2 regions of the Lysinibacillus sp. NPDC058147 genome follow, and region 2 is predicted to be linked to the other one. Evidence: riboswitches for the same ligand, from Rfam matches in the RefSeq annotation. Region 2 holds a riboswitch; the other holds the start of a gene.

Region 1 (15,349 bases), on a different contig from region 2:
AAGGACATCACGTTCTGGATAGGAGCCATCTGTCCGTTCAACACTTTGCTTCACTTTTTCAGCAGTAGGAACAGGCATATTTGCATAACCGTTCGCTTCCAACAATGCGACGTGCTGTTGGATTGTTGCAAATGATTCATGTTCTGCAAACGTACTATTTGCTAAAACTGCTTTGGCTAATTGATAGCTTTCTTTCACATGCCCATTTAAAAATAAATCATTTATCTGTTGTACTTGCTCATCAAACTGTTTGATCACTATTTAAATCCTCACCTTCACTAAAAGAAAAGTCTTATAGGTATTTTACCATCTTTAAATTTAAAACAAACTAAATAGCAATAATTTTTCTACAATTCTTTTAATTTGATGTTGAATCAGTAACCACATTAAAAGTCTGATAACATTGTGGTTCATCATATAGCGAGGTTTGATTTCTGTTCCGACTGAATGTTTTCCCGAGGGCAGACGGTGAGCCGCTTGACTCCCAATTCGGCACTTAGCCATGCATTTTGCCGCCTGGCGGAAACTTTTCGCTGCTTGTACATGCTTTTCCGCCGCTTCATCTGTGGTAGTAATCCCCAGATTAAAAAACATTGGTTAAAATTCCGAATTATGAGATAATTGAAGTGTATTTTCATTTTTTGAGAGCAATAAACTATATATAGGAGGGCTTGTGCTATGAATAGACGATTTCATTTTGTATCGCTTATTATTGGAAATTTGTTAATACTAGGAGCTATTTTCATTTATGCTATGCAAAGTCAAGTGGATGTGGAACTCAGCACATATGCCCTTGTGATGGGGTTTTTAAGCGTATTACTACTGATCTTTTTTTATTTATGGGGGGATGAAAAACAACAAATATCAAATCGTTTTTCTAAATAACTCGTGGGACTTAAAAGGTTTTGAAGTGACCTTAAATTTCTTCAAACGTTGAACAAAAAAATGATTTTCCCCTTTTCTACATCAGTAGTAAAGGGAAATTTTTTTCACGAAAAGCTTCTTTTTTCGTGGCATTCCCCTCTGTATACGCCAAATTATTGTTGAAAAATAAAAAATTTTATAGAAAATTTAAAAAGAATGATTGAGTAGTAATTCAATTTTCTGTATAATCAGCTTGTTTGACAATACTAATTTGAATTTGGGGGTAGACAATTGGGTAAAGCATTGATTATAGGAGCTGGCGGAGTAGCCAGTGTTGTGGTACACAAGTGTGTTCAAAATTCGGACGTATTTGAGGAAATTTGTATCGCAAGTAGAACTGTTTCAAAATGTGACGCTCTAAAAGAAAAACTAGATGGCGGAAAAACAAAGATTCATACTGCGCAGGTAGACGCAGACAATACGGATGAGGTTATTGAGCTGATTAAAGCCTTCGGACCAGAAGTTGTTATTAATGTAGCACTACCTTATCAAGACTTAACGATTATGGATGCTTGCTTAGCGACAGGTGTACACTATGTGGATACTGCAAACTACGAGCCACCTGAAACGGCAAAATTTGAATATAAATGGCAATGGGCTTATAAAGAAAAGTTCGAAAAAGCTGGCTTAACTGCTTTACTTGGTAGCGGTTTTGATCCAGGTGTAACCGGCGTTTTCACAGCTCATGCACAAAAACATGAATTTGATGAAATCCACTACATAGATATCGTGGATGCAAATGCCGGTGATCACGGTTACCATTTCGCTACAAACTTCAACCCAGAAATCAACATTCGTGAAATTACTGCAAATGGGCGTTACTGGAAAGAAGGCGAGTGGGTTGAAACTGCACCACTTGAGAAAAAAGAGGTTTATAACTTACCAGAAATCGGACCAAAAGATATTTACCTTTTATACCATGAAGAACTAGAATCACTTGCTAAAAACATTAAAGGCTTAAAGCAAATCCGTTTCTGGATGACATTCTCTGAAAAATACTTAACACATTTAAAAGTATTAGAGAATGTTGGTATGACTTCTATCGAGCCAATTGAGTTTGAAGGACAAATGATTCAACCAATTCACTTCCTAAAAGCTGTACTACCTGATCCAGCATCACTTGGACCACGTACAAAAGGAAAAACTAATATCGGTTGTATTATTCGTGGTCTAAAAGATGGTAAGGAAAAAACTTATTATGTGTACAATGTGTGTGACCACGAGGAATGCTATAACGAGGTTGGTTCACAGGCAATTTCGTACACAACTGGTGTACCAGCAATGATTGGTGCAATGCTTGTGATGAACGGTCAATGGCGTAAACCAGGTGTTTGGAATGTCGAAGATTTCAATCCAGATCCATTCATGGATGCACTAAATAAATGGGGTCTACCATGGCAAGAAAGCCATAATCCAGAATTACTTGACCTTGAGTTAGATGCAAAGGAATTAAGTCGATGAAGCCAATTGATTTCTCAAAAGTTCCATCCCCTTCTTACGTAGTGGATGAACGATTATTAACAAAAAATCTAGAACTTTTAAAATCGATTCAAGATCGCACAGGCTGCCGTATTTTACTTGCCCTAAAAGGGTTTTCAATGCATTCAACATTCCCATTAGTTGGTGAATATTTAGCAGGGATTACGTCAAGCTCATTATTTGAAGCTAGACTAGGCTATGAAAAAATGGGCAAAGAAGTTCATGTCTATGCACCCGCTTATGTGGAACATGAAATGGACGAGCTTCTTGGCTATGTTGATCATATTGTGTTTAATTCATTTAACCAATGGAATCAATATAAAGACAAAGTAAAATCTGCTGGTAAAACACTTGAATGTGGTATTCGTATCAATCCTGAGTACTCTGAAATTGAAACAGCACTTTACGACCCTTGCTACACGAATTCTCGTCTTGGCACAACATTAGCCAACTTCGACAAATCACAGCTTGACGGTATTGATGGCTTACACTTCCATGCAATGTGTGAGCAAAACTCCGATACGTTAGAGCGTATTATACAAGTTGTCGAAGAAAAATTTGGTGATGTCTTACATCAAATGAAATGGTTAAACTTTGGTGGAGGTCACCATATAACTCGTGAGGATTATGATGTAGAAAAGCTTGTGAATATCATTAATTACATTCAAGACAAGTATAACCTTCTCGTCTATTTAGAGCCAGGTGAAGCTGTTGCACTTAATACAGGCTATTTAGTAGCAACTGTTCTCGATGTACAGAAAAACGGTATGGACCTAGCAATTTTAGATACATCGGCAACTTGCCATATGCCAGACGTTCTAGAAATGCCATACCGCCCAATGATCATCGGTTCTGGTCAACCAAATGAGCTAGCTTACACATATCGCCTAGGCGGGCTTACTTGTCTTGCTGGTGATGTAATTGGTGATTATTCATTTGAACAACCTTTACAACCAGGCGATCGTTTAGTATTTACAGATATGGCGCATTACTCAATGGTGAAAAATCATATGTTTAATGGTGTAAATCTTCCGTCAATCGTTTCTTATAACGATGAAAAAGGCATTAAAGTCATTCGTGAATTTAAATTTGAAGACTATAGCGGCCGACTTTCATAAGGCCAAAGAAAATCCTCTCCAACTTATAGATGGAGAGGATTTTTTCATGGCTGCATATTCATCCAACTATCAACATGATGAATGGCAAAACCATTATAACCTTTTTTATTGGCATAATGTTTATTAACTTGTGCTAACTGTTTATTCATATAGGCCTCTCCATCTCCATAGAAGGTAATATTTTTCCCTTCATCAGAGGCTCCTGTTTCCACACTAATAATAATTGATTTTTTTACTTTTTTTGCATAGTTTATTTCATGTTCAACAATATTAATAATGTCTTTAGCAGCAGCTCGATAAGCCATTATCGAAACACTTTCCACTTGGTCAATCACCCAATCAGCTAATAAACCTTTCCCAAATTGGTTTTTGTACGTAATTTCGTCAAACCAAAATGGCATATCCACTTCCAATGGCAAATGTAATCGATCGGTATCCCCTTTCGCTCTAGTGAGAAGTGCTTGATAGGATTCAATCGTTTTTACTTGGTTCGAGTTCCATCCACTATTTAAGTAAGGCTCTACATCGAGATGAACTCCAGAAAATTGCTCTGTTGCTGCTGCATTTTCATTATATGTATGTAACCAATCAAACAACTGATCCTGCATTTTATAGCCCTCTGCTGAAACCCAGCTTGCAGAACCATCTAATGCATATACTTTTATACCTTTTGCCGTTGCTTTATCAATAAAACTTTTGTAATAGTTACTTGCTATATCACTATTTACTTGTAAATATAATTTATTAATATCTTTGCTTTCTAAAAATGAGAGTACCCCTGATTCATCTTCGACAATCTTCGTCGTATCCCATAACCAAGTAGCCTTATCTTGCATGGCCATTGCATCTACCTTCCCCATTGTTAATCCTAGCGTACTTACAATTGCTACTATAACAATGATTGCTTTTGATAGTGAACGACTTAACATATATTACATCTCCATTCTATTGGCCGAGGCTCATAGAACAGAACCTGGCAACCTGACGATCATGCACTAAAAAATAGTGTTTAGACTCATGGCTTTGCGTCCTTCCCTTTCGATGAAGTTTGCCTTTTACAGTAGTTTTCTTACCTTACATAATACGACGATAGAATGAAAATGTCTGTAGGTAATACGCATAATTTTATTTATAACTATCAAATAAGATTATAAGAATACAGGTTATTTTTACTATATCAAAATAAAAGCGTAGTAATTTTGAAGGTGAATAACTTGCATGAAGTGAGAGTGAAGAGATAGATTAAGTAGCAATTGAGGACTATGGAATGCAAAATAAGAGATTATGATTCCTTTTGATATCTTTAACTGAAAAACAATTTGTATGTAATGTATCCTATCAATAACACTAAAACTAATACCACCGTCTCTTTCCAACCCATCCCATTTAAATTTCCGCTAGTTCCCCTATTTATTCCATCGTTTAAAGAACCTGTAGGATTATTTTTTAATTCATTTTGTTTTAACCACTCTCTTTTTTCTTCTGGTGTTTCCTTTTTCTTTGAATCCATATGATAAATACCTCCCTTAATTAATATTTACTTATTTATACTATAGAAAGTTATATATATAATCATGCAAATTCTTTTGTGGCTTATTGGACGCCCCCAAGAAAGTGCTCTGTCTTTAACGAAAATCAACCATACGTTACGGTCTTAGTTTAAAATTCGCCATCCAGTATTTATACTCCTTTTACTGTTGGGATATCGATTAAAAAGAAGAAAGACAGAATCACATATTTGTAATTCTGTCTAAAACATCAACATGAAGTGTTGTATTGAATTATTTAACCCTACAAAAACTTATGCCTCTACGTTTTCTTTTTCATTTTCAAGCATTTTGTGTAAATAATTAATAATTTCACGTATACCTTCTAATGAATTTACTAGTATTTTCGGATCAACGTATGTGATCATGCGATTTTCAAGATTAGCCACAGCTGTAAAGTAGCGTGTTTTTGAATAATTGACAAGTCCCATCTGCTTTAATACTGACTCATCAAAATCAAGAATTTCACGAGCTTCTGTTACAAGTAATCCATAATTCACAACATCCGTGTTCAACACTATAATCCGTGCTGTTGCAGCATTAGAAGAACGATTATAAAGAATACGTTCAAAATCAAGCACAGGGATAAGCTCGCCACGAATTCTTGTGAAGCCTAGTAGATAATTAGGCAAGTGAGGAATCGGTGTTACTTGTTCTAACTTTTCAATCGAAATCGCTTGTTCCACTGGCACTGCATATTCCTCTGTACCACAAGCAAAAACTACTGCCTTTACACTTTCCATGCGGTCACATCCTCGATTTTTGTTGTTATTTTTTCGCAGACTCTTTTACGATTTCAACAAGTAAATCTGCTAATTTTTCTAATTCTTCGACTGGGATTTTTTCATTTGTTGTATGAATGTCCTCGTACCCAACAGAAAGATTTACTGTAGGGATGCCAAAGCCCGCAATAACATTAGCATCGGAACCTCCACCTGAAATACCAAGTTTTGGTGTGCGTCCGATGTTGTTAGCAGCTGCCATTGCCACTTGAACAACTTTATCTGATTCTGTTACACGGAATCCAGGATACATTAGCTTCACTTCAACTTCAGCCTTTGCACCTAATGAAGCAGCAACTTGCTCAAACGTCTCCTGCATATGCTTAGTTTGTGCATCTAACTTCGCTTTGTCGATCGAACGAGCTTCTGCAATAATCGTTACTTCGTCACACACAATATTTGTTGCCTGACCGCCCTCAAAGCGCCCAATATTGGCTGTTGTTTCTTCATCTAACCGACCTAGCTTCATTTGTGCAATACATTTGGAAGCAACCGTAATCGCAGACACTCCTTTTTCTGGAGCGACACCAGCGTGAGCTGTTTTCCCAATTATTTTAACGAAAATTTTCGCTTGGAATGGAGCCGCAGTTACAATTCCCCCTACTTTGCCATCACTGTCTACAGCAAAGCCGTATTTTGCCTTAATTTTAGCTGGATCTAACTCTTTAGCGCCAACGAGTCCACTTTCCTCTCCAGCTGTAATAATAAATTCGATATCACCATGTTCAATATTTTGCTCTTTTAAGCGTTTAGCCATTTCAAATAATGTGGCAAGACCTGCTTTATCATCAGCACCTAAAATAGTTGTACCATCTGAAACGATATAGCCATCTTCACGAAGAGATGGTTTAATCCCTTTACCTGGGACTACTGTATCCATATGAGATGTAAAATAAATTGGTTCGATATTTAATGAACCTTTTAGCGTAGCAATTATATTACCCGCTCCATGCCCGTTACGAGTATGTGCATCATCTTGTTCTACTGTAAAACCAAGCGCTGTTAATTTGTCGATTAAAATCGGCGCAATCACTTCTTCATGTTTTGTTTCTGAATCGATTTGTACGAGCTCAAAAAACTCTTCTACTAAACGACTTGTCATGTTGTAGGACTCCCTTAGTTTACGTGTTTTTCCACGTTATAGTATATGTATTATTTTAGCACAACGATTAAAGAGTTGAAATAATACGCTTATAAGATCTACGCTATTTATCAATTACTCTTCGGCAAAACAAGGGGTTGATTTCCGTTCCGGCTAGGCGCTTCCTTGGGCGCCGGGCCAACAATTCTGTGCGAAAGCGTAGTGTTAACGTAGCGACAGCGACACGAGGTTGATCACGAAGGCGTTATCATAGGATGTGATGCTTTTAACATTCGTTTCTCTATTGCTTATCCCCAAGGAGTCGCCCTGCCTCTGTAACTTTTGAAAAAGATTGATTAAAAACGACAATCCTCAATTTTGGGATAAAAATAAGCCTCATATTTTGAACAAAGTTTGATCAAAATACGAGGTTTTACATGTTTAGCGCTAATCATTTTTATAATTAAGATTGATTATGAATCTTCCTCCATTAGTTGAACAAGGCAAAGCATTAAAAAAATTAATTAATATCACCTACATAAATTGTAGGTTTTCCACTGTTCCGTGAATAATTCAGGTTTGTAGATATTTTTCTAATAAAGTTAAAAAGTGCTCGATATCATCTTTGCTAATATCACCAATGTTGGCTACCCTAAAAGAATTTAATTGATAAAGTTTTCCAGGATATATCGTTATTCCATTAGCATAAAAATAATCATGCATTTCTTTAAAATTATACTTTTCACTTTCAGGCTCTACTATTGCTGTAATAATTTTTGAATGGTTCTCTTTAGGGACGAGATATCTTAAACCAAGTCTAGAGAGGCCATCTATTAAGGTTTCCCAACATTGAGAATATCGTTCATATCTTTCTTTCATTCCTTCTGCTTTTAATTCTACAATCGCCTGTTTTAACGCATAGATAGTTTGTATAGGCGGAGTAAAACGCATCTGACCCGTCTCGATGAAATGGTAATATTGAGAATAAAGATTCAAGTAATAATTTGTCGGTATTTTTGTTTTTCCTTTTTCTAGTTCGCTTTTTTTAGCTATAACAAAAGAGACTCCTGCCATTCCTTGAAGGTTTTTATTGGAACTAGCCGCCAAATAACTTATTTTCATTTTACTCATATTAATAGGAATAGCCGCAAACGAACTCATTGCATCTACCATCATATTAATCTCGTTTTCTTCGCAAATGGAGCCAATCGATTCTATATCGTTTAATAATCCCGTTGTTGTTTCATTATGCACGACAGCTAGAAAAGAAACTTTTCGTGGAATTCTTTTAATGAATGAATGTAACTGATCTAATTTTATCGGTTGATCGGGTGGACTTACAAACTCAATCCAATCCAGCTGATAAGCTTCTGCAATTTCACACATTCTTTTCCCATAGGCACCATTATTAATGATTACTAAAACCCCATCAGTCATAACTGAACTCAAGATCGACTCTACAGCAGCTGTACCTGAACCACCGAATAAAACGGTTGTATATTGATTCTCTTCTGAAACTAAACTAGTAATCTCAGAAGTAACAAATTGCAATACTTGGCTGAAGTCATCTTCACGAGGGCAAATATCAGGTACCACTTGTGCGTATTTAACCGTATCTGTTGTAGTAGCAGGTCCGGGATTCAATAATATATTTCTTTGAATTTTCTTCACGATACTCCTCCCTTTAATTTTATTTCACTTCTATACGCGGTTCGAATTATCTCCCTCCAACTAAGCTTTAGTACTGTAAAGAGGCTTCTTATAAGTAAGATTAACCTTCTAATATCTATTTTCAGAACATTCATTCAATAAATTTTTGTAGACGAGTTTTAACTTCACTTGGAGTAACTTTTGGGCGGCCTAGATTTTGTTTAGAACCCTTTGAGATTTTCAAATAAATAAAAGTTAGCCCTTTTGTCATTTTCCATTCTTGAATACACATTTCAAGTTCATGTAAATTATGGATATAGTATGACTTTTCATAACCGCAATCTACAGCAATATTGACAAAATTAACATTGTGAGAAACGGTATTTTGTCCCCCAGTTGAATCGTGAACTTGATTATCTAAAAGAATGTGGAGCATATTTTCAGGTTGATAGTAGCCGTTTGTAGATAAGCTCCCCATCCGCATAAGGAGGGAACCATCTCCATCAATAACAACTACATCTATATCTTTTCGAGTATAAGCTAAGCCTAAGCCTAAAGAACCGACACAACCCATGGAACCAACCATATATAAATTATTATCAGAATCCTCAACCTCATATAGTTCTCTTCCTGTCTTACCAGTTGTGGCCATTAATACTGTTTTCATATCTTTGATTCCATTTATCACTTTTAAAGTGTCAAAACGACTTGGCCGTTCATCTAAGTCAGTTTTTTCACTTTTTTTCATATTTTTATGATTAAGACGTTGCTCTATTTTCAATTTCTCACTATTAAATGTTCCTTTTTTCACTACAAAAAAGAATGGTTGATTTGCTTCAATCCACTTGTTAGCTTCTTCAAGCTGTCTCTTTGCCTCACTCTCATCAGGAGATAAGAACTGCCATTCTATTTGCATGAGATCTAATAGTTGTGTCGTAATTTGTCCCATTAATTCATGTTGCGGTTCATCATTCAATCCGGGTTCTCCACGTAGACTAACAAACCCAAGTATAGGTATTTGGAAGGGATAGTTTAAGGAAGTCAAAGGAGAAATACAATTGGTTAGACCGGAGTTTTGCATTAAAACAACTGATTTCCTTCCTCCAAGGTATGCTCCTGAAGCAATGGCTACAGCATCACCTTCGTTGGCTGCAGCAATATATTCACACTCATTTATGGAATAGTTAATAAGATTCTTTAAAAATGAACATGGGACCCCACTGTAAAAATCAAAACCAAGTCTTTTAAGCTCATTTCCAAATTCATTTGTATTTAACATACCATCACTCCGTTCCGGGATGTGATTGGTTATTAGTTGATGGCAAATACTTCTTCTCTGCTTTTTGAAGCTCCTCAGCATTTTGGAGTCTAAAAATCTCTTGCACACTTACGATCGATTTTTCTACTTGAATGAGACTTTCATCTTTTAGGATTTGTTTGGCGATGTTCTGCATAGCAGTGATCGATGCTCTTAAGTTATGGTTAGCCCAGATTGCAGTACTTATTCCTACTTTTCTGAATTCATTAGTTGGGGTTGTATAATATTTTGTTGGCACAATAACCACTGGATGCCTTCCACTCCATTCTTTCATAAATGCTTCAATTTCTTTAAAATCCGACTTTTTACTATGCACAAGAATTGCATCGGCGCCTGCCTTCCTGTAGGCTTCCGCACGTTTAAGGGCTTCATCTAATCCCAAGTCTGCAATAAAAGCCTCGACTCTAGCTACAACCATAAAGTCTTCATCCTCTTGAGTATCTTTCATTGCTTTTATTTTCCCGCAAAATTCTTCAATCGATGCGAGAGGTTGTGTTTCTCCATTAATAAACGAGTTCGTTTTTGGAAAAATTTTATCCTCGATACAGACTCCAGCAATATTCAATTGCTCTAGTTTTCTAACTAACCTCCGAGCATTATTAAAATTCCCATATCCTGTATCCCCATCTAATAGGATGGGAATTGTTGTCGTATCACTCATAAATTCAAGTATATCTAATATCTGCGTCCATGATGCTTCATTATTATCTCTTACACCCAATGATCCTGATATCGATAGACCACTCGCCCAAATCCCTTTAAAACCGACTTCCTCTACAATTTTTGCGGAAAGACCGTTATGGGCTTCCATTAAAAACTCAAGTTTATCTGAATATATTATTTCTTTTAATTTCGTCGTTTTTTTCAATATCTTCCCTCTCCTTATTCGACATATCATATTATCATATGGCTACAAGTAAAGATTTATAGGGCAGATACATTAGATACTAATAATTTTGAAATCAAAAAAAATGGAGGTATAAAGAACAATCATAACGCTACTTATCTAGTGTAGTAAATTTATTAGGGGACTCTAGCAGAAAGATGGGAGAGAATAATTGCGTTACCAAGTCCTACCAACCCATGCAAGATAAATCTATTTACATACAATACAGTAATCACCATAAGTGAAGAGGACTACCCTATTTATACAAAAGAAATAAAAATACCTTACGAAATGAGGAGAATTTATTGAAAAACGCACTAGGAAAATGGGAACAATTTTTACTTTTAAATCAAAATTCTTTAACAACTAACTTCATTCCAGAATCAACACTTTACAGTCTAAAAAACTTAATCTATTTATTAAATAAGTATGAGTATGTTTATGTGAAACATAATAGCACTGGGCAAGGAAGAGCGATTTATAAAATCTACAAAAGAAAAGATGGACAGTATTGTTTTAATGGATTTACTATGCAAGGTGAAGAAATTAATAAATGTGTGGCAACAATTGAGGATTTCCATCAAGTTCTACACCCATATGAGAAACATGGTAAATTAAGCGGAAATTATATTATACAGGAGGGGGTCATGAGTCTAACCCCTAATGGAGATTCAATTTCCATTCGTGTTCATGTTCAAAATCTAAAGGGAACATGGGTAATTAGTGGAATGTACGGAAGAATTGCAACTGAGGATCATGGGATTGTTAATTCAAATCGGGGTTCTCAAGTAATACCGATTGATGAATTATTATCAGTTTATATGATGATGGACAATACAGAGAAAGATAAAACAATAGACTCACTAAAAAAAGATTCTATTTTAGCATCTGAAGTAATTGAATCCCACTTTCCTTGTAGAGAATATGGCATTGATTTTGGAATAAATCATAAAGGAGAACCTATATTATTTGAAGTAAATACAACGCCAAGCATAAGTAGTTTTGCCAAAATCGATAGGGCGATCTGGAAGAACATTGTTGAGATTAGGAAAATGCAAAATGAAGGCGAAGATTGAAATGTAGTTATTTTTCATGTTAGTCACCAGAATATTTCTATTCAATAGACATACATCAAACAATTACTTTCCCTACTATATTTATAGAAAAAAAGAAGCTTAATTGCATCGTTATTTGTGAACATTTAAGAATTTACCTTTAAGAAAAAATGGATTATGGTTGGGTAGGCTACTCTTGGTTAGACAGCTCTTATAAGGACTAGTAAACTAAAAAGACTACCCAAAGAAGTCTGTCAAAAATGAGACGAGAACATACTAAAATAGATTTTATGTTATAAATGGTGAAGCTTTATGAAAATGACAAGTCTCGTGCAGACATTGGCGACAATGACTTCATTACTACGCTTTTTTGAGGTTTGTAATAGGCTTAGCGCTACTTGCTTAAAATATTATTCTCCATATCGACAACAACAATGTTCTATCTGTGCGAAAACGAAGACAGCTTTCCGATGCTCACTTACAGGAAACCGGGTAGCTAGCTTGAAACGGAAACCACCAATCTTCCCATATTGCTAAACGAAGAAAAACTCTGTAAAAAGAGCAGGACTCTTTTCACAGGTTACTTAATATCAACGTTTTGAAAGATCGCTTCTTTTTCTTTATGTAGAGATTGCAAATAGTCATCTGCCTTATTATGTTTGTCCTGTAGACGCAAGATCGTATTATGTACATCATCTTGTACACGAGAAACCTGCTCTCTCGCGGTAGATATTTTAGAATGGACAGACCAAGCTGAAAAAATATCATCAAAGAAATAATCCGCAAATTTTACAAATCCATCTGTTTCAACTGCTAACGATTTCGTTGACATATCTTGTACATCCAGTAGTTCGTTTTGGAAGCGCTGTAATGCAATTTGAGCATTATGAAGATAATTTTCGGACTCATCAAGTGCATCATGCTTTAAATGTGTAGCAATGAGACCCCCACCAAAAAACGTATCCCACGCTGAGTAACCACTTGCAGAATGCAAGGACTCTGCAGCTTGTCCAAGCTTAGTAAGTGCTGATTCACCAGCTTCTTCTGCTTCCTCTATCTCTTTAATAAGTTGTTTCGTTAACATTTCTTCATGAGCTAATTGTTCAAGCCTTTTTGCCTGTTCAGGTTCATGTATTTGGAAGTAGCCTTTCTTTTTAGCATTTAATTGGCTTAAAGCTTCTTGCAACTCTTGTTCATTTATTTGAGTAAGTTTAGAATTTATTTGCCCTAAATCATCTGTCAAATCTACTTCCATCTTCTTTGCTTCATTTATTTTTAATTCAAGAATGGCTGCTTTATCAATTTTTTCTGCACGTAGCTCATCTTGTTGCCCTGTCCACGTACGAATCATATTCATAAAGGAAAAGCCCTCTAACTTATCGAGTTTCAAACGAATTTGATTGAGTGCTTTAGAATGTTTGAAAGTTTCCTGTTGTGCATGTTCGACTTGCTTTTCAATTAAAACCTTTTGTTCACTTAGCCTACTAACAGTTCTTAATTGTGCATGAATCATCTCTTGCTCTTTTTGTAATTGTTTCCATTCCATTCATCTCAACTCCTCTTACATATATGTACGGATGAAACGAGGATATGTTTCAATTATCTGTTATTTATCATAAATCTTTTATTATCAAAAGTAAGTTCAAGTCAAGAAGAAAAGCCTAGTAATCCAATGGATACTAGGCTTTTACAATTTTTATAGAGGAATGTTGCCGTGTTTTTTCTCTGGACGTGTTTCGTGTTTGTTTGATAACATATCAAGCCCTTGAATTAACTTAATACGTGTATCACGTGGATCGATAACATCGTCTACCATACCGCGAGATGCCGCAACGTATGGGTTTGCGAATTTTTCTTTATATTCTTCAATTTTTGCAGCACGTGTTGCTTCCGGATCTTCTGATTTTGCAATTTCACGTGCGAAGATAATGTTAGCTGCACCTGCCGCACCCATAACAGCTATTTCTGCATTAGGCCAAGCAAATACTAAGTCCGCCCCAATAGATTTAGAGTTCAGGGCAACATATGCACCACCGTATGCTTTACGTAGAATCACTGTAATTTTTGGTACAGTTGCTTCTGAGTATGCATAAAGGATTTTCGCACCGTGACGGATGATACCACCATGCTCTTGTTTAACGCCTGGGAAGAAACCAGAAACATCTTCAAATGTGATGATTGGTATATTATAAGCATCACATGTACGAATGAAACGAGCAGCCTTGTCTGAAGAATCAATATCTAACCCACCAGCTAATACTTTAGGCTGGTTACATACAAGACCAACTGATTCACCAGCAATACGCGCAAAACCAACTACTACGTTTTTCGCAAATTCTGAGTGAACTTCCATAAATGAGCCTTCGTCCACTATTTGCTCGACTACTTTACGTACATCATAAGGACGAGTTGTTTCAATTGGAACAGCATCCACGATTTCTGGACGATAGTCATCACCCTCTGGACGAGCCTGACGAGGAGCTTTTTCTTTATTATTTTGCGGTAAGTAGCTTAATAGTTTCTTAATCTGATCAATAGCTTCTTCTTCAGATGGTGCGCGGAAGTGTGCATTACCACTTACAGCGTTGTTTACTTTAGAACCACCTAAATCTTCAGCAGAGATTTTTTCACCTGTTACCGTTTCGATAACTTTAGGTCCTGTAATAAACATTTGAGATGTTTTATCAACCATTAGAATAAAGTCTGTAATTGCTGGAGAATATACCGCCCCACCAGCACATGGTCCCATGATAACTGAGATTTGAGGAATTACCCCAGAGTAGATTGCATTTCGATAGAAAATATGACCATAACCATCAAGTGAAAGTACACCCTCTTGAATACGAGCGCCACCTGAATCATTAATACCGATAAATGGTGTACCATTTTTTGCAGCTAGATCCATCACTGTTGCCATTTTTTTTGCGTGCATTTCACCAAGCGCTCCACCAAATACAGTGAAATCTTGAGAGAATAAGTATACTGAACGTCCATTAATTTTACCGAAACCAGTTACTACGCCATCACCAGGACCTTCCATCTTGTCCATGCCAAAGTCTACTGTACGGTGTGTAATGAATGGGTTGATCTCGAAAAATGTACCTTCGTCTAGTAATAATTCAATACGCTCACGGGCAGTTAATTTGCCTTTATCATGTTGCTTCTCGATGCGTTCATAGCCGCCACCAAGTTCAATTACTGTCTTACGGTCATACAAGTCATTAATTTTGTCGAACATATCCATACTGATCACTTATCCCCTTTTCCACTTTTATCGCATAATTCATATAACACACCGAAAGATGATTTCGGATGCATGAAAGCAACCTCTGCACCACCAGCACCTGGTCCTGGCTCTTCGGATAAAAGACGTACGCCTTTTTCACGAAGCTCAGCCATACGCTCACGAATTCCAGTTACTCCGAAAGCTACATGGTGAATACCTTCTCCACGTTTTTCGATGTATCCGTGAATAGTACTTTTTTCACTCATCGGTTCTAATAACTCAA
Region 2 (15,349 bases):
CGGGGATGCCATGATGTTTTTATGCGGCTTAACAAATTCAGTGGGTGGTTTTGAAAAGCTTGCACCCGACGCAAGTATTAATGATGGCTACTTTACTTTATTAGTATTGAAAAAAGTAAGCCTGCCTGAATTTATTCAGCTTGCCGCAATGGCATTAAGAGGCGAGCATTTGAATGATGATCGTGTGATTTATAAAAAGGCAAGTGTCGTAAAAGTATCTACTGAAGATGAAATACATTTAAACTTAGATGGTGAGTATGGTGGAGATGCACCTGCTACATTTGAAAACTTAAAGCGTCATATTGAAATTTTTGTTCCACTAGAAGATATTCGTGAGGAAGACCGTATTTAATGAAATATTAGAACAGGGCGCTCTCAATTTAGGAGGGTGCCTTGTTTTGTGGGCAAAATCGGTAAAAGCCCCATATATAGAGCTAAATATTCCCCTATAATTGGTATTGTGAATGAATTAAGAAAAATGTTTGGCAAATGTGAGTATAATACTTGAACAAAATTTGAAACCTTTATAATAGGCCGAAATTCCGGTCCATTATAAAGGTTTTTTTCGTTGCAATAGTGGAAAATGGGGTATAGATAAGGGAAAGGAAGTGTTGCCTTTGTATAAGTCACAGGAAAGAAAGCTCATTTGGCTAAGCTTTGGTGTTGCAATTATTATGCTACTTTCCATACTTGGAAGAATATTTGGAGGTTAGGGGGGCAATGAAATGGTGAATGAATCAGCAGTCTTTTGGAGTAGAGCATTAACGGAGCTAACTTTATCGTTCCATATTATTTATGCAACGATTGGTGTTGGTGTCCCATTAATGATTATGATCGCACAATGGACTGGGTATAAAAAGAATGATGAACACTATATTTTAATGGCAAGACGTTGGGCACGAGGTTTTGTTATTACAGTTGCAGTCGGTGTTGTTACAGGGACAGCAATTGGCTTACAGTTGTCTTTACTATGGCCGAATTTTATGCAGCTTGCCGGTCAGACAATTGCTTTACCACTTTTTATGGAAACGTTTGCGTTTTTCTTTGAAGCCATCTTTCTAGGCATCTACCTATATACTTGGGATCGCTTCGATAGTCAGAAGAAGCATATGCTACTGTTAATTCCAGTAGCTGTCGGCGCTTCGATGTCAGCTGTGTTTATAACAATTGTCAATGCGTTTATGAACGCGCCACAAGGTTTTGATATTGTGGACGGACAGCTTGTGAATATTCAACCTTTTTTAGCAATGTTTAATCCAGCAATGCCGACAAAGGTAGCGCATGTTCTCGTTACAGCTTATATGACGTCCGCATTTGTGTTAGCGTCTATTGCAGGATACCGATTACTTAGAGGTTCTAAGCATGTATACCATAAAAAATCTTTATACTTACTTATGAAGATTGGTCTGATTTTCTCCATTGCAGCAGCGATTATTGGAGACTTTTCAGGTAAGTATTTAGCTGAATATCAGCCAGAAAAACTAGCTGCAGCTGAGTGGCATTTTGAAACTGGAGATAAAGCTTCCCTAATACTACTAGGTGTATTAGATGGTGAAGAAGTTAAATATGCTATTAAAGTACCTTATGCTTTGAGTATTTTAGCACATAATAATCCAAATGCAGAGGTAATTGGCTTAGATCAATTTGCTAAAGAAGATCGACCACCTCTATATATTCATTACCTCTTTGATCTCATGGTGTTTATTGGCATGTTTATGGCATTAGTTTCACTGCTTTATGTATGCGGGAAAGCACGTGATTGGCAGTTTATTCATAGACGTTGGTTTAGATGGATTGTTGTTGCAGGTGGACCACTTTCCATTATTGCGATTGAAGCAGGATGGTGGCTTGCTGAAGTTGGACGACAGCCTTGGATCTTATATGGATTAATGCGAACACCAGAAGGGGCCACAACGAGTGACCATGTGGATTTAATGATGCTATTATTTACAGGTGTGTATGCAGTATTAGCAGTAGGAAGTATAGTGGTTTTAATTCGTATGTTCAAAAAGAATCCAATTGAGCGAGAAATAGAAGATCGCCATGCTGAAAAAGGCGGTGACATCTTATGACATTAGAGATTTTAGGTATTTCAGTTTTATGGATTTTCCTATTTGGCTATGTCATTGTAGCTTCAATCGATTTTGGGGCAGGCTTTTTTAATGCCTACAGCCTACTCATCGGAAAAAATCATATTTTAACGAATATTATTAAGCGTTATTTATCACCTGTTTGGGAAGTAACCAATGTCTTTTTAGTATTCTTCTTTGTGGGGATTGTTGGATTTTTCCCACAAACAGCTTTCTACTATGGAACCATTTTACTTGTCCCAGTTAGTATTTCGCTAGTGCTCCTTGCAATACGAGGCTCCTACTATGCATTTGAATCATATGGCGCACGTGGACATATTGGTTACACGTTGACGTATGGTATAGCAGGTTTACTTATTCCAGCTTCACTTTCAGTTGTATTCGCGATTGCTGCTGGTGGCTATGTTGATATTATTGATGGGCAACCTGTCTTGAACTATTGGACGTTGTATACGAGCCCGTTTGCTTGGAGTATTGTCGTGTTGAGCATCGCAGCAGTACTTTATATTTCAGCCGTGTTTTTAACTTGGTACGCTCACAAAGCGAAAGATAAACAAGCAACAAATTTAATGCGAAAATACGCACTTGCTTGGGCGTTGCCTTTAATGGTGAGTGCGCTCGGCATTATGTACGAAATGAAGTTTATCAACCCTGAAATTTATGATCACATGGTTAATTTATGGTGGATGTTTGCCATATCAGCTGTGCTGTTTATTATTACTGTAGTGTTAATATGGATGAGGAAAAATTACGGTCTTGCGGTTAGTTTATTAATCGCCCAATTCGCAGTGGCGTTTTTTGCATATGGTATCGCGCAATATCCATATTTACTGTATCCGTATTTAACAATTTACGATAGCTTTACAAGTACACAAATGGCGATTGCACTCGTCATTGCGTTTATTTTAGGACTTTGTTTGCTTATTCCATCACTGTTCTTGTTGTTGAAATTATTCCTTTTCAACAAGAATTATGTGACAGGAAAAGAAGACAATCACGCATAGGAGGGATACAACTATGACAAGTTTTTTAATTTTTTATGCGCCATTTATAGTCGTCATCCTAGGTATAGTCGCTACTTTCTGGTGGGCACCTAGAGATTACCACACAGTGAGGAAAGAGGAAAAGAGTCGCGAATAGCGGCTCTTTTTTCTACTCGTGTAAAGGGGAAGGTGTATTTGTTAGGGTATTCGGGTAAGCAGAGCAGATTACTTTTTGATCAGTTTGGAGTGAGAGCGAATCATCTTTGGCGCAAACTGAGCAGTTTGGAATGAAAGTGGATCACTTTTTGGTCTAACCTGAGCAGTTTGGAGTGAAAGCGGATCACTTTTTGGTCTAACCCGAGCAGTTTGGGAGGAGAGCGGATCACTTTTTGGTCTAACCTGAGCAGTTTGTGAGGAGAGCGGATCACTTTTTGGTCTAACCTGAGCAGTTTGGGAGGAAAGCGGATCACTTTTTGGTCTAACCCGAGCAGTTTGGGAGGAAAGCGGATCACTTTTTGGTCTAACCTGAGCAGTTTGGAGTGAAAGCGGATCACTTTTTGGTCTAACCCGATCAGTTTGGGAGGAAAGCGGATCACTTTTTGGTCTAACCTGAGCAGTTTGGAGTGAAAGCGGATCACTTTTTGGTCTATCCCGAGCAGTTTGGGAGGAGAGCGGATCACTTTTTGGTCAACCCGAGCAGTTTGGAATGAAAGTGGATCACTTTTTGGTCTAACCTGAGCAGTTTGGAGTGAAAGCGGATCCCATTCTTGGCCTACCCGAGCAGTTTGAGAGCAGACCCGATCATTTCCTCAACACACCCGAGCAGTTAATATTAAGCCTTGTTCTTTTTTCATCCGCCACAACATGCTACAATAAAGAGATTGAAATGGAGGATGTACGAATGTCAGCACCCGTGAAAAAGAATGACCGACTAACAGTTTATATAGAAGATTTAACGCATGATGGCAATGGCGTCGCAAAGGTCGATGGCTATCCATTATTTATCCAAGGTGCACTTCCTAATGAAACGGCGGAAGTACATGTTTTAAAAACATTAAAAAATTACGGCTTTGCGAAGGTTCTAGAAATTCTAAAACCATCACCAGATCGAGTAGATGCGCCTTGTGAATATTTCAAGCAATGTGGCGGCTGCCAATTACAGCATCTATCTTATGAAGGGCAATTAAAATGGAAAGAAAACATGGTACGTAATGTCATGCAGCGCATTGGTAAAATTGATGCACCTGTTTTACCCGTGAAAGGCATGGAAGAGCCTTGGCATTACCGTAATAAAGCACAAATACCTTTCTCTTCAAATGAAGCAGGACAAGCAATTGCAGGCTTCTATAAAACGAAGTCTCATAGCATTGTGGATATGGAGCGTTGTTTAATTCAGACAGGGGAAGCGGACGCTATTCTTGTAGGTTTGAAAAAGGAATTAGCAGCAATCGGTATTCGACCATATAACGAGGAAACACATGAGGGAATGCTACGTCATGTAGTCATTCGTAAAGCACGAGCAACTGGTGAAGTTATGGTTGTTCTTGTAACTAAAAAGAAAAAATTCCCGCAAAAAGAAGCTACTGTTGCGACAATCCAGAGGCTTGTCCCGAATGTAACGTCCATTATGCAAAACGTTAACAGCGACAAAACGAACGTTATTTTCGGTGATGAAACTGTAAGCCTGTGGGGCAAAGACGTTATTATTGATACGATTGGCGATGTGCGCTTTGAAATTTCAGCTCGTTCATTTTATCAAGTAAATCCTCAGCAAACGGAAGTTCTATACAAACAAGCATTAGACTACGCTGACCTGCAGGGTGATGAACGAGTAATTGATGCTTACTGTGGTATAGGGACAATTTCATTATTCCTTGCACAAAAAGCAAAGGCTGTTATGGGTGTTGAAATTGTACCGCAAGCTATTGAAGATGCGAAGCGCAATGCAGAATTAAATGGTTTTACTAATACGTATTTTGAGGCAGGCCCAGCAGAGGAAGTAATTCCACGCTGGTATAAGGAAGGCAAAGAAGCGGATGTTTTAGTAGTAGACCCACCACGAAAAGGTTGTGACGAAGCACTTCTAAAGACAATTTTAGAGCAACGTCCTAAGCGCGTTGTTTATGTGTCCTGTAATCCAGCTACATTAGCACGTGACCTTAGAATTTTGGAGGATGGGGGCTATCAAACGCAAGAGATTCAGCCTGTAGACATGTTCCCGCATTCGACACATTGTGAAGCGGTAGCGTTGTTGGAGTTGGGATAATAGAAAAAGCAGCTGATATAGAAAAAATCTATACCATCTGCTTTTTTGCGATTTTCGTTAATGTACTTGTGTTTGATAATAAGTCATTTAGCGTGATATAAGTGTAAAAGAAGTGGAACATTTGGCTTTATATTATTTGACCAAGAGTTTGAAGATGTATCGATAGTGAGAGGAATTGAGTTTTAAATGATAGATAATTTTTGGCGTGATTTACCACGACCATTTTTTGTACTTGCACCAATGGAAGATGTGACAGATGTTGTTTTTCGTCACGTAGTAAGTGAAGCGGGTCGACCGGATGTATTTTTCACAGAGTTTACTAACTCAGATAGCTATTGTCATCCAGAGGGCATGAAAAGTGTGCGTGGCCGTTTGATTTTTACAGAAGATGAACAGCCTATGGTGGCACATATTTGGGGGGATAATCCCGAATATTTCCGTCAAATGAGTATTGGCATGGCAGAGCTAGGATTTAAAGGCATCGATATTAATATGGGCTGTCCTGTACCGAATGTGGCATCGAGAGGAAAAGGGAGTGGCCTTATTTTGCGTCCAGACGTTGCGGCAGAACTTATTCAAGCAGCAAAAGCGGGCGGACTGCCTGTCAGCGTGAAAACACGACTTGGCTTTAAAGAGGTAAATGAGTGGGAGGAGTGGCTTACGCATATTTTAAAACAGGATATTGCGAATCTTTCTATTCATTTACGTACAAGAAAGGAAATGAGCCAAGTAGATGCGCATTGGGAGCTAATTCCGGAAATCAAAAAATTACGTGACCGTATCGCACCAAATACGTTACTAACAATCAATGGAGACATTCCTGACCGTCAAACTGGGCAGCAGCTCGCTGAACAATATGGCATTGATGGCGTTATGATTGGGCGAGGTATTTTTAAAAATCCTTTTGCCTTTGAAAAAGAGCCAAAAGAGCATAGCAGTAAAGAGTACCTTGATCTTTTAAGACTGCAGCTTGATCTTCAAGATCAATATGCGGAGGTACTGCCACGTTCAATCTCGGGGCTGCATCGCTTTTTCAAAATTTATGTCAAAGGGTTCCGTGGAGCTGGTGAATTAAGAAATCAATTGATGAACACGAAGTCAACAGATGAAGTGCGTGTATTGCTTGATAACTTCGAATCAAACAATGTGGATTGACGAAGGACGGTAAATAGACAAGAGGGGCAATGAACCCCTCTTTTTTGTTGCCTAATTCAGTTTTGTAAAGTATCTTATCTCTTCTTTATCCGTATAAAAGCCAACAGATTCGTATAGAGTTAAGGCTGATTTATTTGTAGTTAATACCATGAGAGTAGCTTTTTGTAGCTGATGAGACTTAAGATATTTCAAAGCCTGTGTAAGCGAAAACTTGGCAATCCCGCGCTTCCTCCATGGTTCACGGACAAAAACGTCCTCTATTACACCGTAATCTTCTTCTTGCCATGTCATCAGTCCGCCAACAATAGTGTCTGTTTGACGTATGACCATGGATGTCCAAAGCTTGTTATTCTTGTATTCAGTTAGCCTATTAAGACCAAGGGGAGTGTCAGGCCAAATTTCAGCCTCTATATCAAGATAATCATTTTCTTCGCTGGATGTCTCCATGTTCCAGTATGAGAATTGAAACTCTTCTTGTAGTTTTAAATCATAAATCGGTGTATTCAAATCTCGATTCATGCGATATAAACTATTCAGAGGAAGGTATCCTTTTTGAACAAAAAACTGATTGTTAGCTGTTTCTTCTGAATCATTACCAACACAAAGTATTGTTCCGTATTCTTTAGGCAAAGTGTCCTTTAATTGCTTTGCTCTTGTGAAAAGATATTGATAGACTTTGTCGAGCAAAGCCATGTCATGTTCTCTTTCAGAAATGGTTTTAAGATTAACGTATATGGAGTGATTGTTTTCTTTTGAACGACCAGGAGGTACAACGTTAATAATGCTAACTTGCCCCTTTGCGACCATCTTCCCATCTTCAAATGCGCAGTAAACGTTACTCCAATTATCTTCGTCCCCGACCCACCAAAATGTCGCGTTCTCTTTTGCTGTTATGGATCGGTACAACTCGCCAAGTAAAGGCATATCTCCTTGTTCGAAGTTTCGAATGAAAATTTCTGTTGATGATTGGCTCAAAATAATACTCCTCTCATTAGTAGAGAATTTCGCAATTTAGAAGATTACTATGCGAGTTCCCTGTATAAATACTATTTAATATTTTATGCTATAAAATGGTATTATATGTAACAGGGTATTTTGTGTTCCTAAGTTTGATTCTTTAAATAACTCTTTCTAAAATAGTGTTACCCATTGCCTAAAAGGAGAACTAACTATATACAAACTTATGCTTATTCAAGAGAACTTTGAGCGCTATGGGGATACTGTTGTATAGCCTGAAGAATTTTTGAATAGAGAGGAAAATGAAGACTCATATCTCAACTTTTTAAGTGCTGGGGTAATTTTTTTAACTATAAAGCATTGCCTTTTCAATCATAATCTTATAGAATGTAGAACGATATAAATGAACGAAATAAATTTCCTTTAATGCGGTCCAGAGAGGCTGAAAAGGGCTACATGATATTTTTTAAGCTAACAATATCTTTGTTTTCGCACGCCCTTTTTGTCCTCTGTGACAAAAGGGCTTTTATTTTGCTAATTAATATCTCTTTTAAAGGAAGTCCTGTGAGGCTTCAAAAGAGAATGGAAAAGAATTGTGATATCCATTCCCTCAAATAGGCTAGAAGAGTTTTTAACTAACAAGAAACTGGAGGATCGTAAGAATGGATTATCGTAAGAAAACAGTGGTCGCGTCAGTAGCTGGTTTAACGTTGGAAGGAATGGACATTATGTTTATTTCCTTTGCGATGACAATGATTATTTCGGAATTTAACATTGATTTTGCAACGGGTGGACTGATTTCTTCCATAACGAATATAGGCATGCTGTTAGGCGGTATTATTTTTGGAGTTTTAGCTGATAAGTATGGACGAGTAAAAGTATTTACTTATACCGTCTTGTTGTTTGCGCTCGGTACAGCTTTAACTGGATTGGCAACAAATATTGAACAAATTTATATTTATAGATTTATCGCTGGTCTTGGTGCAGGGGGCGAATACGGTATTGGTATGGCTCTTGTTGCCGAGGCTTGGCCGAAGAATAAGCAAGGAAGAGCCTCTTCATATGTAAGTGTAGGTGCTCAATACGGAGTTATTTTAGCAGCGTTACTAAGTGCAGTTATTCTTCCAACTTTAGGATGGAGGGCTTTATTCTTTGTCGGTGTGTTACCTGTCATTTTCGCATTCATTGTGCGAAAAAATCTTGAGGAATCACCAGAGTGGGTGGCTTCTCAGAAAAATAAAAAAATCAACAAGAAACATGAAAAAGGGAAGTTAGCGCAATTATTTGAAACGCCTCGAACTTCGATGACGACAATTTCATTAATCGTTATGGCAACTGTTCAAATTGCTGGTTACAATGGCTTAATGATTTGGTTACCATCTATGCTGCAGCAATCTCAAGGTTTATCAGTTTCAAGCTCGGCACTTTGGACAATTAGTACAGCAGTTGGCATGATTATTGGGATGCTAACGTTTGGACGATTTATGGATCAATATGGTGCAAAGCGTGCTTTCGGAATCTTTTTACTTGCCTCTGCATGTGCAGTGTTTTTATACTCTTATGCCACAGGAAGTGTTGCAATTTTATTAGGTGGTGCGATTGTTGGCTTCTTCTCAAATGGCATGTTCGCAGGGTATGGAGCTTTAATTAGCAGCTTCTATCCGGTGCAAATTCGGAGTACAGCAACAAACACGATTTTTAACTTCGGTAGAGCAATTGGAGGATTTTCACCAATCTTTGTCGGCTATATTCTTCAAAGTTATGATATGACGGTCGTTATGATCTATTTAGCAGCCTTATATTGCATTTCCTTTATCGTGATGCTTACTTTAAAAAAAGGGACAAGTGAGGCTTTACAACCAGTTGAAATTAAATAATAATGAAAATAAGAACGAATTCCAATTAATAAAAGGGATTCGTTCTTTTTTGAAATTTATTATTATAATAAACCTTTTGAACGTTTTTCAGCCATTTCTACGAGGCGTTTTGTTATTTCTCCTCCGACTGAACCGTTTGCACGAGAAGAGGCTTCTGGCCCTAATTGTACATTGAATTCTTGTGCGATTTCATATTTCAATTGATTAACGGCTTCATGTACACCAGGAACTAGAAGCTTGTTTGAACTGCGATTAGCCATTTATCTCACCTCCTTGTGATTAGAATGGTCGAGAGTTAGCTAATCATACATGTTAAAAAATAAAATGCACATTCTAAATACTATAGTAAAGTAACTTTTGGAAAACTAACTAAAATTGTGAATGTCTCTGCTATAATAGTGTAATGCTTCAATTTCGAGGATATAATTGTTAGAAGCGCTTTTACAGTTAAAATGGAGGTTTTTTAAATGACGAACAATGATATTTTAATTCGTTTAAGATATGCATTAGATATCAAAAATGCAGATATGGTTAAAATATTTCAGCTAGGAGGCATGGACTTTACGAAGGAAGAAGTATTGAACATGCTTATTAAAGTTAATGATGAGGAAGAAGCACCAGAAGAATACATCAAATGTAATAATAAAATGATAGAGGCATTTTTAAATGGATTTATTACATTTAAACGAGGTCCTCAAAAGCCTAAGCCTGGTCAGCCGGAAGGACCACTACCTGTTTCAGGAAAAGAGAGTCCTAATAATATGCTATTAAAGAAAGTAAAGATAGCGTTAGCCTTAACGAGTGAGGAGATGCTCGATATTTTATATGATGGAGGCGTTAACGTTTCTAAAGGCGAATTAGGTGCCATCTTAAGAAATCCAAGTCATCGTAATTATAAAGAATGTGGCGATCGCTTTGTGAGAAATTTTTTAAGAGGGCTTACAGATAAATATAGAGAATAAAACACTCTATGCATTGTCAATAGTAAATTTCGGTAAAGAGTAATGAATTAAGGATTAAAAAGCAACTACAATTTTGTAGTTGCTTTTTTGTGTGAGGATTTACACGAAATATCTCTATTTAGATAAAAATATTCTACAAAAAGCTATTTTTTCTTAGTTGAATGTTGTTGACAATTTGTGACCAAAATGTGTACAATGAAATTGACATAAAGTTGTCACAAAGAGGTAAAATAAATGTTCACGAACAGAGGGGTGCTTTTATGTTTAGTTTAAACATTTTATTAGTTGCTATCGCATGTGTTACTATTCCACTTGTTGTTGCTTCAGTGATGTTAGACATTTTTTATGCAGAAAAGAAAAAAGTTCGTTTTTCATTACGCCGTACATCTATGTGGTATTCATGTATGTTTGCTTTATCCTTCATACCGTCAGTCTTATACATGACACTAAAATAAATAACTATCTTTAATAAGAATAATCATTTAGGGGTAATTGATTATTCAAAATTATAGTAGCAGCTACAATATTACGTTGTAGCTGTTTTTAATTGCTTTAAAGAGGATTATGGACGCGCCGAGAAAAATATGTAATAGTATCTATTTCATACTAATAATAAAATAGTAAAAAATATGTGTATTTTAATCTGGTAACATTGACTACTTTTACCCATTGTGTTAATTTGAGGAGGAAAAAGATAGGCAAATCTACTGAAAGGTAGAGACGCAAAGCTACAGGTCTAAGGTATTAAATACTATGATGGCTGAGCTGCAAAGAGTACTAGTTAAGTACATATATTGCTAGTCATATTCTTTGATGCCTATTTCTTTTGAAATAGGTATTTTTTGTCGAAAATACAATAAAGGAGGAAGAAATAATCATGAAGTTGTTTAAAAATGTTTCATTAAAAAACAAACTTTTACTAACGGTTTCTATTATTGTTTTACTTCTAATTGCTATTATTACTACACAAAGTATTAGAGAATTAAACAATAGAATGTCTGTTGATTTAGAACGAGAGTTGAAAAGTGTTGGTGTATTGACAGCTATGAATCTTGACAGTGATGTCATTAAAGATTTATTGACTGAAAAGGGAGAAACTAATACTAAATTTAAGAAAATCCAAAAACAACTCGATAAGATTCAAGAAGAACAAGGAATTATGAGTTGGAGCTATATTTGGGATGTGAAGGATGCAGGTGGCGTTAACCCGATAGGCTATACATCTAATTTGAACGACGTATATGAAGCGGGTGAAATCTTTACTGATTTAGCAGATGAACATGTAAAAACAGCTAAATTGGCAATTCAAAATAATAGCACTGAAGTAACCGATATTTTCCAAGATCCGTATGGTTCATGGCGAACTGTATTTAGCCCTATTAAAGATGATAATGGCAAGCTCATTGCGTTATTAGGTATTGATTATTCTGCGGACTACATAAATACCATCATTAAAACAAGTGTTATAAAACAAATTGTTATGGCTGTTATTGGAATTTTAATTTTATTAGCTTTACTTTACATAATTATTGATCGTCTATTAAAACCACTTAAGAAAGTAGTAAATGCTGCAAATCAAGTAGCGAATGGGGAATTAACAAATGTAGATTTAGAAATAACGAAGGACGAAATCGGAAATTTATCTAAATCGATTAATACGATGGTTTCAAATTTACAACATATCATTTTAAATATTAGAAATACATCTGATAACGTTTCTTCTGCTGCTAATCAGCTAACTGTTAATGCTGCAGAAACATATAACAGCGCAACAAATATTGCTCAAGACATGGGACAAATAACGCAAAACGCTGAGGCGTCAATGGTTATGACTGAGGAAACAGCTGCTGCTATGGAAGAAACAGCGACAGGCATCCAGCAAATTGCTGACTCTGCTAATACGGCTGCTGAGTCATCTATTTCTGCTTCTCAAGCTTCTGAACGTGGAAATCATGTTGTTCAACAAGTCATAGCGCAAATGGAGTTGATCAATAGTTCTGTTGAACAAATAGGGACAACAATAAACGGTTTACATATCAATACGAAAAAAATTAGCGATATTGTAAGTCTTATTACAGCAATAGCAGATCAAACAAACCTACTAGCATTGAATGCGGCAATCGAAGCTGCTAGGGCAGGAGAGCATGGGAAAGGCTTCGCGGTTGTTGCTGACGAGGTTAGACGATTAGCAGAACAATCATCACAATCTGCAACTGAAATATACAATTTAATTAGTACAATTCAAGCTGATTCAAACGCTTCTATCACTGTTATGGAAAAAGGGAAAGAAGATGTAAAGGCTGGTATGGAGTTTACAAATGAAGTAGGGGAAATCTTTAAAGAGATTCTCACTTCATCAGAAGAAGTTGCAAGTCAGATTCGCGAAATTTCAGCTGCGTCTCAGCAAATTTCTGCTTCATCGGAGGAAGTAGCTGCATCTGTCAATAATATTAAGCAATCTACAGAGCAGTCATCTGAATTCTCATCGAATGTGTCAAACGCAACGCAAGAGCAATTGACGACCATGCAAGAGGTGAAAGAGGCATCTTCTTCATTAGGAAAAACAGCAGAAGAATTGCAGGTACTTGTAGCAAAATTCAAATTGGAGAATGATTAATGATGGAAATTAATTTTAAAGGAAAAAATGTACTAATTACAGGTTCAAGTAAAGGAATCGGCAAAGCCATTGCTTTAGGTTTTGCCGAACATGGAGCCAATGTATTCATTAATTACATTGGTGATGACAACGAGGCAGAAGAGGTTCGCGCACTAGCAGAAAAGTTTGGTGTAAAGGCTATGAAATTTAATGCAGACGTATCGGATTCTCAGCAAGTTCAAGCTATGTATCAATATATGGACGAACAGTTAGGCGATATTGATATTCTTGTCAATAACGCTGGATTTGCACAGGCTTCAAGCATTACGGATTTAACAGATGAGCAGTGGGATAAAATGATTAAAGTTCATCTTTACGGTTGTTTCTACAACTGTCGAGAAGCAGCAAAAAGAATGAAAGAACGAAACATAGGAAAAATTATTAATATTTCTTCTGATATTGGTAGCTTAGGTTGTGAAGAATTTACGCATTATTCTGCTGCAAAGGGTGGCATTAATGCATTTACGAAAGCTTTGGCACGAGAGTTAGCTCCTACGATATTAGTCAATGCAGTAGCTCCTAGTGGAACATTTACAGACATCCTAAAGGAATTTGGTGAAAATTATGTAGAGGAAGAGTCTGCTAAATATCCGTTAAAACGATTAGCTCAACCAGAAGAAATCGCAAAGACTGTATTATTTTTAGCTTCAGAAAATGCGAATTTCTATACGGGTCAAATATTAACGCCTAATGGTGGAGTCGTTATGAACGGATAATGTGGAAAACTAAGGAGCAATACTATGTTAAATATAATCATCTTTAGCTTATACTTAATTTTTATTTATTACATTGGATATAAAGGATATAAACGAGTTAATACTGCGGAGGATTTAATTGTAGCTGGTTGGAGTATGCCTTTATCTGTTGTAACAGGAAGTCTGGTGGCGGCCTTATTAGCTGCCCCATTCTTCTTTGCGGCAGTAGGCTCAGGTTACACAAGTGGCGGCTTTGAAGGATCGGCGACAATGGGTGGTTTAGGGACTTGTATGATTCTTGGGTCACTCATTTGGACGAAGCCATTACGTAGATTAAAAGGTTGGACATTAGCAGACTACTATGGATTACGCTATGGCAGTAAAAAGCTAGGCGCTTATACAGGTGTCGTAATGGCGATTGCCTTCGGTGTTTTTAATGCAGCTGCCTTAACAGTTGGTGGCACGTATATTATTCAGCAGCTGTTGCAAATTGATTTCGTTCCAGCGGCATTACTTTTTGTATCATTAACAGCTCTATACTCTGTAATTGGTGGTTTATGGGCTGTAGCCTATACGGAAATTGTTCAGGGGGCACTGGCAGTAGCGGGTATAGTAGGGATTACAATTTTTATCTTATTCTATTATCCTGATGTAACATTTAACCCAGAGTGGTGGAATATTAGTGAACTCTTCAATAAGGCTGGGGCAGAGTTTTGGACGCTATATCTTGTGTTAGCACTTGGTGATATTCCAGCGGTGGATTTAGGACAAAGGGTAGCCGCAGCGAAAAGTCCAAAAGTAGCACAGCGTAGTATGATTATAGCTGGAACAATTATTATCGCAATTAGCTGGATTCCGGGTATGTTAGGAGAAGCGTTTAAAACGATTTATCCTAATAGTACAAATCCAGAGACGTTAATGCTTGCCTTTGCTCAAGGGTATTTCCCACCGTTACTAGCAGCCATCTTTTTAACAGCAATGGCAGCGATGGGGATGTCTACTGTAGCCGCGTGTTATGTTGCGACTTCAGGAATTGTCACAAAAAACATTTATTTAGACTTTATTAATCGTAACCCGGATCCTAAAAAACTATTAAGATTTTCAAGACTTATTATTATTTTAAGCGCTTTGCTAGGCTTAGTTCTAGCGGTCAGCTTCCAGAAAGTCATTGATTTAGCTTATTTAGCATGGGATGTTATTTTCGTAACTATTTTCTGGCCAATCGTTTTAGGGCCATTTTGGAAGCGAGTAAGTACACCAGCAGTTTGGGCAAGTATATCTGTCGGGTTAGTATATTACATTATTACATCTTTAACATATGTTCCTAGTTTTACTATCCAATCAGAAGGATTTTTAGGTTTGTTAAATGAGCTGTGGCAGGCACCTGTTTTCTCAGGCGTTGTGATCACAGGTATTACAATTGTTATCGTTAGTTTGCTTATTCCACCTTCGCAACATGTTCTAGAGATGCATAAAATTGAAAAAGATAAGACTTTAGACGATGTTGGTAGTAAAGAGGAATTAAAGGAATATTCAAATTGAAAATTATTTAAAAATATAAATTTGGAAACACGAGAGCGTTGATTTTTAATGCCCTCGTGTTTTTTTTATACTGAAAACAACAGTCAAAAATGGCATTTTTAGCTTGTTTTAGCAAAAAAAATAAAGTACTTTGGTAATAGAAACATTTTACTAGAAGAATGTTGTA

Evidence for each region. A riboswitch is a leader RNA that binds a small molecule or an ion and turns the genes downstream of it on or off. The one in region 2 is predicted to bind cyclic di-GMP.
Region 1: it holds a riboswitch for cyclic di-GMP, as region 2 does, so the genes downstream of both, ACFVT8_RS03710 (amidase) here and ACFVT8_RS21060 (methyl-accepting chemotaxis protein) in region 2, are expected to answer to the same signal.

Annotation. Positions count from the first base shown of each region.
Region 1 covers NZ_JBHVUJ010000001.1:753,086-768,434, reverse strand. Annotated here, with positions in the region: gene ACFVT8_RS03735 (tetratricopeptide repeat protein) at 1-258, opposite strand, end outside; gene ACFVT8_RS03730 (hypothetical protein) at 319-594, opposite strand; gene ACFVT8_RS03725 (hypothetical protein) at 679-885, shown strand; gene ACFVT8_RS03720 (saccharopine dehydrogenase family protein) at 1,156-2,385, shown strand; gene nspC (carboxynorspermidine decarboxylase) at 2,382-3,521, shown strand; gene ACFVT8_RS03710 (amidase) at 3,566-4,450, opposite strand; cyclic di-GMP riboswitch class I at 4,494-4,584, opposite strand; gene ACFVT8_RS03705 (DUF6366 family protein) at 4,825-5,031, opposite strand; gene ACFVT8_RS03700 (chemotaxis protein CheW) at 5,323-5,811, opposite strand; gene ACFVT8_RS03695 (M20/M25/M40 family metallo-hydrolase) at 5,837-6,952, opposite strand; gene ACFVT8_RS03690 (2-aminoethylphosphonate aminotransferase) at 7,505-8,605, opposite strand; gene aepY (phosphonopyruvate decarboxylase) at 8,733-9,860, opposite strand; gene aepX (phosphoenolpyruvate mutase) at 9,865-10,767, opposite strand; gene ACFVT8_RS03675 (YheC/YheD family protein) at 11,091-11,861, shown strand; gene ACFVT8_RS03670 (hypothetical protein) at 12,421-13,386, opposite strand; gene ACFVT8_RS03665 (acyl-CoA carboxylase subunit beta) at 13,537-15,084, opposite strand; gene mce (methylmalonyl-CoA epimerase) at 15,090-15,349, opposite strand, start outside.
Region 2 covers NZ_JBHVUJ010000009.1:76,944-92,292, reverse strand. Annotated here, with positions in the region: gene ACFVT8_RS21120 (diacylglycerol kinase) at 1-352, shown strand, start outside; gene ACFVT8_RS21115 (cytochrome ubiquinol oxidase subunit I) at 726-2,072, shown strand; gene ACFVT8_RS21110 (cytochrome d ubiquinol oxidase subunit II) at 2,069-3,094, shown strand; gene cydS (cytochrome bd oxidase small subunit CydS family protein) at 3,108-3,230, shown strand; gene ACFVT8_RS21100 (hypothetical protein) at 3,331-3,753, opposite strand; gene rlmD (23S rRNA (uracil(1939)-C(5))-methyltransferase RlmD) at 3,975-5,339, shown strand; gene ACFVT8_RS21090 (tRNA dihydrouridine synthase) at 5,526-6,494, shown strand; gene ACFVT8_RS21085 (GNAT family N-acetyltransferase) at 6,546-7,469, opposite strand; gene ACFVT8_RS21080 (MFS transporter) at 8,114-9,328, shown strand; gene ACFVT8_RS21075 (alpha/beta-type small acid-soluble spore protein) at 9,391-9,588, opposite strand; gene ACFVT8_RS21070 (YehS family protein) at 9,796-10,290, shown strand; gene ACFVT8_RS21065 (hypothetical protein) at 10,551-10,745, shown strand; cyclic di-GMP riboswitch class I at 10,978-11,063, shown strand; gene ACFVT8_RS21060 (methyl-accepting chemotaxis protein) at 11,168-12,907, shown strand; gene ACFVT8_RS21055 (SDR family NAD(P)-dependent oxidoreductase) at 12,907-13,662, shown strand; gene ACFVT8_RS21050 (sodium:solute symporter family protein) at 13,687-15,183, shown strand.